Regions from separate parts of the Lactobacillus gallinarum genome, predicted to be linked through region 3. Evidence: predicted binding sites of a transcription regulator. Region 3 holds the regulator's gene; each other region holds the start of a gene.

Region 1 (3,285 bases), on a different contig from region 3:
AATGACGTCATCAAGACGGTTAAGGAATTCAGGCTTGAAGAATTGACTCATGTTGTTTCTAGCGGATTCATTACTTTCGTCTTCATTTTCAGCAGCGAAACCAACGCTAGCATTCTTGATGCCTTGACCTGCGTTAGAAGTCATGATGATGATTGTATCTTTGAATGAAACAGTTCTACCTTGTGAATCAGTCAAACGACCATCATCTAAGATTTGCAAGAAGAGGTTCAAAACGTCTGGGTGAGCTTTTTCAATTTCGTCAAGCAAAATCAAGCTGTATGGGTTGTGACGAACTTGTTCAGTCAATTGACCAGCTTCTTCGTAGCCAACATAACCAGGAGCTGAACCAATCAACTTAGATACAGAATATTGTTCCATGTATTCAGACATATCGAAACGAATCATGGCATCTTCTGAACCGAACATTTGCTTAGCAAGTTGTTTGGCAAGCTCAGTCTTACCAACACCAGTAGGTCCTACGAATAAGAAGGAACCAATTGGACGACCTGATTTGTTAAAGCCGATTCTATTACGACGAATTGCACGAGCCACTTTTTCAACTGCCTTATCTTGACCAATGATATGAGCCTTTAAGTCACTGGCTAAGTTTTGCAATTGATTTTCTTCTTGCTTTTGAATATCACCAACAGGGATGCCAGTCTTTTCTTCAACAATCTTATTCATAATCTTGTTGGTGATAACTGGAGACTTGTCTGGATCTACCTTTTGATCTTTAACTTTTTCGTATTTTTCGATTTGGTCGCGGTAGTAGGCTGCCTTTTCGTAATCTTCATTCTTTAAGGCTTCTTCTTTTAGTTGCTCAGCTGCATTGATTCTTTCTTGCATTTTATCCTTATCAATATAAGGAATAGTTAAGTTCATTCTTGAACCAGCTTCATCTAACAAGTCAATGGCTTTGTCAGGTAAAAATCTGTCTTGAATGTAACGAGCTGATAATTTAGCAGCTGCTTCAATTGCATCATCTGTATAATGAACGTGGTGGTAATCTTCGTAGCGTTGTTGAATACCTTTCAGAATCCTAATAGTTTCATCAATAGAAGGTTCTTTTACTTCAACGGGTTGGAATCTACGTGCTAAAGCAGAATCTTTTTCAATGTCGCGATATTCCTTGATAGTAGTAGCACCAACTAATTGGAGTTCACCACGAGCTAAGGCTGGTTTGATGATGTTACCAGCATCCATACCGCCTTCAGCGTTACCCGCACCAACAATTTCGTGAATTTCATCAATGAATAAAATGATGTCATCACTTTGTTGTAATTCTTTGATTAATTGCTCCATCCGTTGTTCAAATTGACCACGAATTCCAGTACCTTGAACAAGTGAAACTACATTTAATGATATGATTCTTTTATTTTGTAATTTAGCTGGGACAGAACCATCAACGATTTCTTGTGCTAATCCTTCAACTACGGCTGTTTTACCAACACCTGCTTCACCGATTAAAACAGGGTTGTTTTTAGTTCTTCTATTTAAAATCTCAATTACACGAGCGATTTCTTTATCACGTCCGATAACTGGATCGATTTTTCCTTTTTTAGCAAGAGCAGTTAAATCAGTACCGTATTGGTCAAGGAGACTTTTACCACCTTGATTGCCGTTACCATTTCCTCCGCCCATTTGCATTCTTGGATTATTTCCGTTCATATTATTTGCGGCATTGTTGTTATTTCCGTTTAAAGCGTTGAATAAATCATCAAAGTCGCCAAAAAATTCATTGTTATTATTCATATTTTCTAGATTTCCTTGTTGATTTCTTAATTCTTGATAGCATTGTTGACATAAATCAATTTCTCGGCTTTGGCCATTTACCTTAGTAAAGAGGTGAATGGAGGCTGGCCGTTTATGACAATTTTGACAAAGCAAAATACATGACCGCCTTTCATTTAAGTTGTAACAAAATTATATTATTAGCACTCTTAGTAGTCAAGTGCTAAGCTCTACATTTCTTACTTAATGTAAGAAGAACATAAAATAATAATATTTTTGAAAAATTAACATAAATAGTAGAATAAATAATGAAAAAATTATAAAATTTAAAAAGTGTGGTGATATTTTTGGATTATCAAAAGATTTTAGATCAATTGGTGTCTGGAGAGCTTAAAGAATATAAGGTAGAGCCTGAAGATGCCTTTGATTTACAGAAAACTATTAGAAATTATGGCAAAAGACAATATATTACCGGCAGAGCTGAAAGAGGCGGTGCTATTGTATATACCGCTACGAACACTGACGATTGAATAATGTAAACTGTTACATTATTGTTGTCTAAACTGTAAAAACATGATAATCTAATACCTGAATGGGTATTTATTACCAGTTTAATTTTTTCAATTTAAAGGAGATATTTATAATGGAAAAACGCGATTTTCATATTATTGCAGAAACAGGTATTCATGCACGTCCAGCTACTCTTTTAGTACAAGCTGCTTCAAAGTTTGGTTCAGATGTTAACTTGGAATACAACGGCAAGTCAGTAAACTTGAAGTCAATCATGGGTGTTATGTCACTTGGTGTTGGCCAAAATGCTGATGTTACTATCACTGCTGAAGGTGACGATGAAAAAGACGCATTGGACGCAATTGCCGACACTATGAAAAAAGAAGGTTTAGCTGAATAATGACCAAGACTTTAAAAGGAATTGCTGCTAGTGATGGTATTGCCATTGCTCCAGCATATCTTCTTGTGGAGCCTGATCTTTCATTTTTAAAGTCTTCAGTTGATGATGTTGAAGCTGAAGTAGCTCGTTACAAGGATGCTATTAAGACTTCAACTACTGAAGTTGAAAAGATTCGTGATGTTGCCAAGAAGAGCTTGGGTGAAGAAGAATCTCAAGTTTTTGAAGCTCACTTAATGATTTTGAATGATCCAGAATTTACTGGTGCCATTGAGAATGAAATTAAGGATTCAAAGATCAATGCAGAAGCTGCATTAGATGAAACTGCACAAAAGTTCATCCAAATTTTTGAAAGTATGACTGATAATCCTTACATGCAAGAACGTGCTGCCGATGTACGCGATGTTTCTAAGCGTATTATGGCTCACTTACTTGGTAAGGAATTACCAAACCCAGCTTCAATTGACCATGAAGTAATCGTTGTTGCTCATGATTTGACTCCAAGTGATACTGCACAACTTAACAAGAAATACGTTAAGGGCTTTATTACTGATATTGGTGGTCGTACTGCTCACTCAGCAATCATGGCACGTTCACTTGAATTACCAGCCGTAGTTGGTACTGATTCAATTACTAAGGACGTTAAG
Region 2 (3,285 bases), on a different contig from region 3:
TGCCATATTCGTGATCTGGAGCGTTAGTTAAAACAACGTAGTCATCAAAATCAACGTCGCCTAAGTACTTGTGTAAGAATTCAAGTGGAGTAAGGTCTTTTTCTAAGTGATACTTCTTATCGTCATCGCGATATTCAAGATCAAATTTCTTAGGTGGCTCACCAACAGCAATGGCAGTCATTTGGTAAACTTCACTTAAGAATTTTTCACGAGTCTTCTTGATTTCGTCATCTTTGCCTTCTTGCTTTAATTTTCTAAGAAATAAAGCATCCTTCTTAAGCTTGTCGCCTAATGCAGTCGCAAAGCCAGTAGTATCGTTAGTGTTGAAAGTTTCAGGCATAGCGTATGAAGGAACAACACCGTATTTTTCAACTAATGCAGCAGCCATTTGGAATTGGCCACCATCTGCACCAGCAAAGTCTAAATCACTTTTAACTTGGCGAGAATCAAGTGGCATGTCAGCACTGTCCAAAATACGGTTGTAGAACATGTTGGCACGTTCAATCTTGTCCCAGAAGAAGTTGTAAGCTTGTGAGAAAGTAAAATCCTTTGCCTTGTATTTCTTGCCGAATTCATGACGTAAAACGTTTAATGTGGCAAATAACCAGCAACGACCTGAGTGCTTTTGGTTAGTAACGTTGTCAGTGTCAAGTTCAGTAGAGAAGACACGGGTTAATTCGCTTTGTACGCGATCGTTGTATGATGCTTCAAGCACACCACTACGTTGTGCAGAACGAGCAATAACTTTGTTTTCTGGGTTCTTGTTAAAGTCTGCAGAAAACTTTTCCAGCTCTTGTACAGTTAATTCATGAGCCATAAAAAAATCTCCTTTTTCATTTTTAATTTTTTCTTAAATTAACACTATTTTAAGCCAAAACAAAAACGGGTTCAATCATGAACTCGCTTCAGAGAATTATATCCGTAACTTATTAGACATCTTGCTTAATCTAATAAATTAATCAATATGGATAGAATTGCTATCATCACCAGCATTTTGCTTTGGCAAGATGATAGTCAATACACCATTATCATACTTTGCATGGATCTCACTTGCAACTATATTTGGTAATCTATAGCTTCTTGAAATGCGACCTTCGCTTCTTTCTTTATGAATAATGTTCTTATCCTTGTCACTTGTATCCTTAAATGATTTTCTGCTGCCAGCAACTGTTAAAAGACCATCTTTGTAGTTAACGTTGATGTCCTCTTTGTTCATACCAGGCATATCGATCTTAACGGTATAGTCTTTGTCTGTTTCGGCAACATCTGATTGCATGATGTTTTCAATTTCAGTGTCATCAAAGAAGTTTCTTGGAAAACCAAACCAGTCGTTCATTGCATCCATCATATCATTGCGACGATTCATCATATCGTTTGCCATATTGAAAACTTCCTTTCAATTTTTATTTGCTCTTTAATTCGTAAGGACTCGTTCTTTTTCCTTACACTGATTATTGTAGTCAGTTTCAAAATAAATTAAACTATTTAGCACTTGAAAGTATATAGTGCTAATTTATGAATAAAAACTTTAGTAAATCAACGTTTAACACTTGTGGATAACTTTTGTATAATTAAAAAGAAAAATGAATGAACGAATTGATAAGGTGTTAAATCATGGTATATTTTCAAAAAATGACGCCAGAAGGCTATAAACAAATTGAAGATGAAATTGCACGTTTAAAGAAAGATCGTCCTCGCAGAATAAAGATTTTACAAGCTGCGCGAGCTCTAGGCGATTTATCAGAAAATACTGAATATACAGAGGCTAAAAGGGACCTTGGACACTTGCAGAGTCGTCTGCGTTATTTAGGTAAGCAATTAAAGTACGCAGAAATTGTCGAAACTAAGGATGATGGCAAAGTAGATTTGGGTAAGACCGTAGTTCTTAAATTTGATGATGATGATGAAACAGAAGAATATAAGATCGTCGGACGGATGGAGGCGGATTTGGCCGATGGCAAAATCTCCTTTGATTCACCTTTAGGTCAAGCAATTATGAAGCAAGAGGCAGGTACCGTTGCCACAGTCGAAGCCCCAGCTGGAGAATATAAGGTGACTATTGTAGAAGTGAAGTAAGCGGACGCCCTATCTGTATTTAATAAACTGTATTTTTTTGGTATAATATTGATTTTGTAGGATACAATCCAGAGTAGGAGTGAAAATTTTGAATACGCCAGAATCGAGAGAGGGAAACGTTATCCGCTATGCAGTGTACCTGGTAGGGTATGTTATCGTCTTTGCAGTCGTTAAGCTAGTGACTAGGAAGACGCCATTGCATGTTTGGGATTTGATTTTGTTTTGCCTTGTTGCAGCAATGATTTTATTATTTTATGTTTATCGCTTTAATCGTGAACAACGTTTTTTTGCTCGAGATTTTAAATTACCATGGCTAGGCAGTTTTTCTACGGTGATGTTGCTTACTTTGGCAATCACGGCTACTCGAATTCTTATATCGTATTTACAAGCATATGAAAAGATTCCACATTATGACTTTCAATTGATTTATTTAAAAAATGAATCAGTTGACATGTTTTGGTTTTTGATCTTAGTACAAGGAATTATCTTACCAATTCTGCAAGAATTCCTTGCAACAGGATTTTTGTTTAATTATGCTTTTCGCAGAAGTACTACTCAAGTTGCAGTAACAGGAATCATTGTTTCAGGAATTATTTTTAGTTTGTTAAACTTTCAAAGTTCACTTTTGTTGGTTGTGATTGAGATTATCTATGGCGGGCTATTTGCCTGGAGTTATCTTTATACACAAACGCTCTGGATGCCGATTTATTTGGCTATCATTAGTGGCGTTTTAACCGTTATCATGGCGTAAAAAATAAACGGATGAGAAAAAATCTCATCCGTTTTTTTGTACAAAAAAAGCGGATAGCGTGAATCGAACCCGCATCTACAGCTTGGGAAGCTGTCGTTCTACCATTTAACTATACCCGCAATACTTCTTTATTTTATCATGCTTTTAATTAATAAACCAATTATTTTTGATGTGGCTCTTTTTGTACTTTTAGGTCAATATTGCTGCGATCAACCAAACTGGTAAAGTTTTGAAAAAGCCATCTACGCAGTTCGCCAGGTTCAATGATTAGTGGCATGCGGTTATGAATGGGAGCTATGTCTTTATTAGGAGCGGTAGTAACCATAGAAAAATTATTTTGATCATAAATCCCTGCAATTAATGTGATGGGATTAGCCGTTTTAAAGCGGTAGCGTTCATGATATTTTTTGCCATTAGCTCCTTGGTATGTAGTTTTAGCATATTCAAAAAAATCGCTA
Region 3 (3,285 bases):
TCCTTAACGGCCTTTTGAACTGCAGGAATACGGGTTGAACCACCGTTTAAGATAACCTTATCGATATCGTTTACAGTTAAACCAGCATCCTTTAATGCATTGTCAAATGGTACCTTAGTCTTTTCAACTAAGTCACTAGTCAATTCATCAAACTTAGCACGGGTAAGGTCAGCTTCAAGGTGTAATGGACCAGCTTCACCAGCAGAAATGAATGGAAGTGAAATGTGAGTTGAAGATACACCTGACAAGTCTTTCTTAGCCTTTTCAGCAGCATCCTTCAAACGTTGCATAGCCATCTTGTCCTTAGACAAGTCAACGCCATTTTCATCCTTAAAGTTCTTGATCAACCAATCCATGATACGGTTATCAAAGTCATCACCACCAAGGTGAGTATCACCGTTAGTTGATAATACTTGGAAGACACCGTCACCTAATTGAAGAACGGAAACATCGAAAGTACCACCACCAAGGTCGTAAACTAAGACCTTTTCATCTTGGTCTTTGTTTAAACCGAAGGCTAATGCTGAAGCAGTAGGTTCGTTGATAATTCTTTGTACATTCAACCCAGCGATCTTACCAGCATCCTTAGTAGCTTGACGTTGTGCATCGTTAAAGTAAGCAGGAACAGTGATAACTGCATCAGTTACCTTTTCACCTAAGTAATCTTCTGAGAACTTCTTGATGTATTGTAAAATAAATGCAGAAATTTCTTGTGGTGTGTATTCCTTGTCGCCAACCTTAACCTTGTAATCAGCTTCACCCATGTGACGCTTAATTGAAACAATAGTGTTAGGGTTAGTAATAGCTTGACGCTTAGCTACTTCACCAACTTGAATTTCACCATCTTTAAAAGCTACTACAGATGGAGTAGTACGGTTACCTTCTGGGTTAGTAATAATCTTTGGTTCTTTACCTTCAAGAACTGCAACTGCTGAGTTAGTAGTTCCGAGGTCAATACCAATAACTTTTGACATGTATAAACTTCCTCTCCTATTGAGCAACTACAACCATTGCTGGTCTTAGTGTCCGATCTTTATATTGATATCCTTTTTGTAAAACCTGAACAACGTGATCTTTTTGATCATCATTTTCGGCTGCTACAGTTTGAACAGCTTGATGCAATGTCGGATCAAATTTTACGTCTTCAGCTTCAATCTCAACGATGCCATGTTCTTTCAATGCTTTAGTTAATGAATCAAGCGTCATCTTAACGCCCTTCTTCAGTTGCTTGGAAACATCATCATCGGCTTCTACGCTTAAAGCTCTCTCCAAATTGTCTACAGCAGGCAAAATATCTTTAGCTAAGCTTTGAGATTCATACTTAATAAGTTGAGCTCTTTCTTTTGAATAGCGATTTTGCATATTTTGAATTTCTGCTTCGCTACGAAGATACTTATCTTCAAGCTCCTTATTCTTATCTTTTAAATCAGCCAATTCTTTAGCTAATTTTTCATCATGTTTATCATTTTTTGCTTCCTTACCTTCAGTTGCCTTTTTCTTAACATCCTTAGGTGTTGAAGCATTTTCTTTTTCATCTAAATTCTTTTCACTAGGAAACTCTTCTTTACTCACGGCTAACCTCCTCTATTATTGAAATTTACCGTAATAATCAAGTAACTTCTTGGCTAATTCATTTCTGAAGTATTCTAGAAGCCCTATCATTTGAGAATACGGCATATTTGTTGGCCCAAGTAAAGCTATTGTTCCTTTACCATGGGAGCCGACACTATATTCAGCTGTCAGCAAACTATAATTTTTTAATAAATCATTCGGCAATTCAGATCCTAACTTTACCTTAACTGGGTATTTTTCAGTCTTAGGATCAGCCTTAATATTCATCAAATTAGAAAACAAATTATCTCGATCAATTAATTCATAGAGTGAACGTATATCATTTACATTATTCTCAGTTGTATTGTTCAATAGATTAATTTGTCCATCAACATACATCTGCTCACTAGCCGCATCTTTTAACACGTCTTCAACTAAGCTAAATAATTCGTTAGCATGATCACTACCTAATTCGTTTTTAGCAAGTTCACTTAGCAATGAAACATTAATTTCCTTTAAACTCTTGCCAACTAATTGGTCATTAATCATTCGAACCGCTTTTTCAATTTCTTCACCATGAATATTATGTGGTAAAGCATAAACTTGATTTTGGACATTGCCATCACTCGTCACTAGAATTGCCATCACTTGTCTAGAAGACAGGGGAACAATCCTAAAACCTGTAATTTTAACATCCCTACTCTCAGGTCCTTCAGCAAAAGCAGTGTAATTAGTTAAATCAGATAAAATGCGTGCTGCTTCTTGTACGATTTCATTCACCTGATGAAAAGGTCGATCTAATTGTGTCCCAATCGTGTTATAAACAGACTCTGGCAACTGAAGCGGTTCAACTAAATTATCAAGATAATAACGATATCCATCACTTGACGGAATTCTTCCGCTAGAAGAGTGTGTCTTCTCAATTAAGCCTTGATCTTCTAGGACCGCCATTTCATTTCGAATAGTAGCGCTTGATACTTTAATTGGTAACTGCTTCATCACCGTCTTAGAGCCAACAGGCTCATGCGTTTGTGTGAAGTCTGTAATAATTGTTTTTAAAATAAGCTCTTGACGCTCGGTCAACATAATAATCGCCCTCACTTTTAGCACTCGTAATTCTCAGGTGCTAACAATTAATATGATACTATAAATTAGCAGAAAAACAAGAGGAGTGCTAAAATTTCTTCAAATTATTTCAAAAAATAAAAACTGAAGAACTTAGTTCAAAATTGCTAAGTTCTTCAGCTTCTCGTTACGCATTACTTCGTGCTTCTTGTGCAAAATAATGTTCAATTTCTATTTGGTCTTTCTCTAATTGTTTTTTCAATTCTTCAAGGCCGCTAAATTTAATTTCGCCTCTAGTATATTTATACCATTTAATTTTTATTGGCTGATCATAAATATCCTGTTTAAAATTAAATATATGTGATTCAATAAAAATTTGTTCAGGTTGGCCAATCGTTACATTATAACCGACACTAGTCATAGATTCATACCACTTTCCAGCTACCTGCGTTTTAGTGGCATATACTCCTATTTTGGGAATTACCTTATGACTAGCCCAAAGTAAATTAGCTGTTGGGAAGCCTAATTTATGGCCATTTCTTTTACCATGACCAACGATCCCGCTCATCACATAATGGTGACCCATTAATTGAAAAGCTAATTCCATCTTACCTTCCCTAATTGCCTGTCTAATTTCAGTTGAACCTATTTTTTTACCATTAAAAATCT

Evidence for each region. Region 3 encodes HrcA, which represses chaperone genes, less so after heat shock. Its sites were predicted from a motif close to TTAGCACTCNNNNNNNNNGAGTGCTAA; they were not measured.
Region 1: a site for HrcA is predicted at 1,932-1,958, ahead of B5E95_RS00950 (ATP-dependent Clp protease ATP-binding subunit). Genes of this name have one in related genera too.
Region 2: a site for HrcA is predicted at 1,486-1,512, ahead of B5E95_RS04995 (Hsp20/alpha crystallin family protein). Genes of this name have one in related genera too.

What each region holds. Positions count from the first base shown of each region.
Region 1 is NZ_NFKZ01000001.1:162,305-165,589, reverse strand. Features, by position in the region: gene B5E95_RS00950 (ATP-dependent Clp protease ATP-binding subunit) at 1-1,887, opposite strand, end outside; gene B5E95_RS00945 (hypothetical protein) at 2,079-2,261, shown strand; gene B5E95_RS00940 (phosphocarrier protein HPr) at 2,375-2,641, shown strand; gene ptsP (phosphoenolpyruvate--protein phosphotransferase) at 2,641-3,285, shown strand, end outside.
Region 2 is NZ_NFKZ01000009.1:22,836-26,120, forward strand. Features, by position in the region: gene B5E95_RS04990 (C1 family peptidase) at 1-817, opposite strand, end outside; gene B5E95_RS04995 (Hsp20/alpha crystallin family protein) at 956-1,381, opposite strand; gene greA (transcription elongation factor GreA) at 1,615-2,076, shown strand; gene B5E95_RS05005 (CPBP family intramembrane glutamic endopeptidase) at 2,165-2,827, shown strand; tRNA gene B5E95_RS05010 (tRNA-Gly) at 2,876-2,946, opposite strand; gene B5E95_RS05015 (SOS response-associated peptidase family protein) at 2,988-3,285, opposite strand, start outside.
Region 3 is NZ_NFKZ01000002.1:112,441-115,725, reverse strand. Features, by position in the region: gene dnaK (molecular chaperone DnaK) at 1-974, opposite strand, end outside; gene grpE (nucleotide exchange factor GrpE) at 991-1,572, opposite strand; gene hrcA (heat-inducible transcriptional repressor HrcA) at 1,588-2,637, opposite strand; gene ribF (riboflavin biosynthesis protein RibF) at 2,804-3,285, opposite strand, start outside.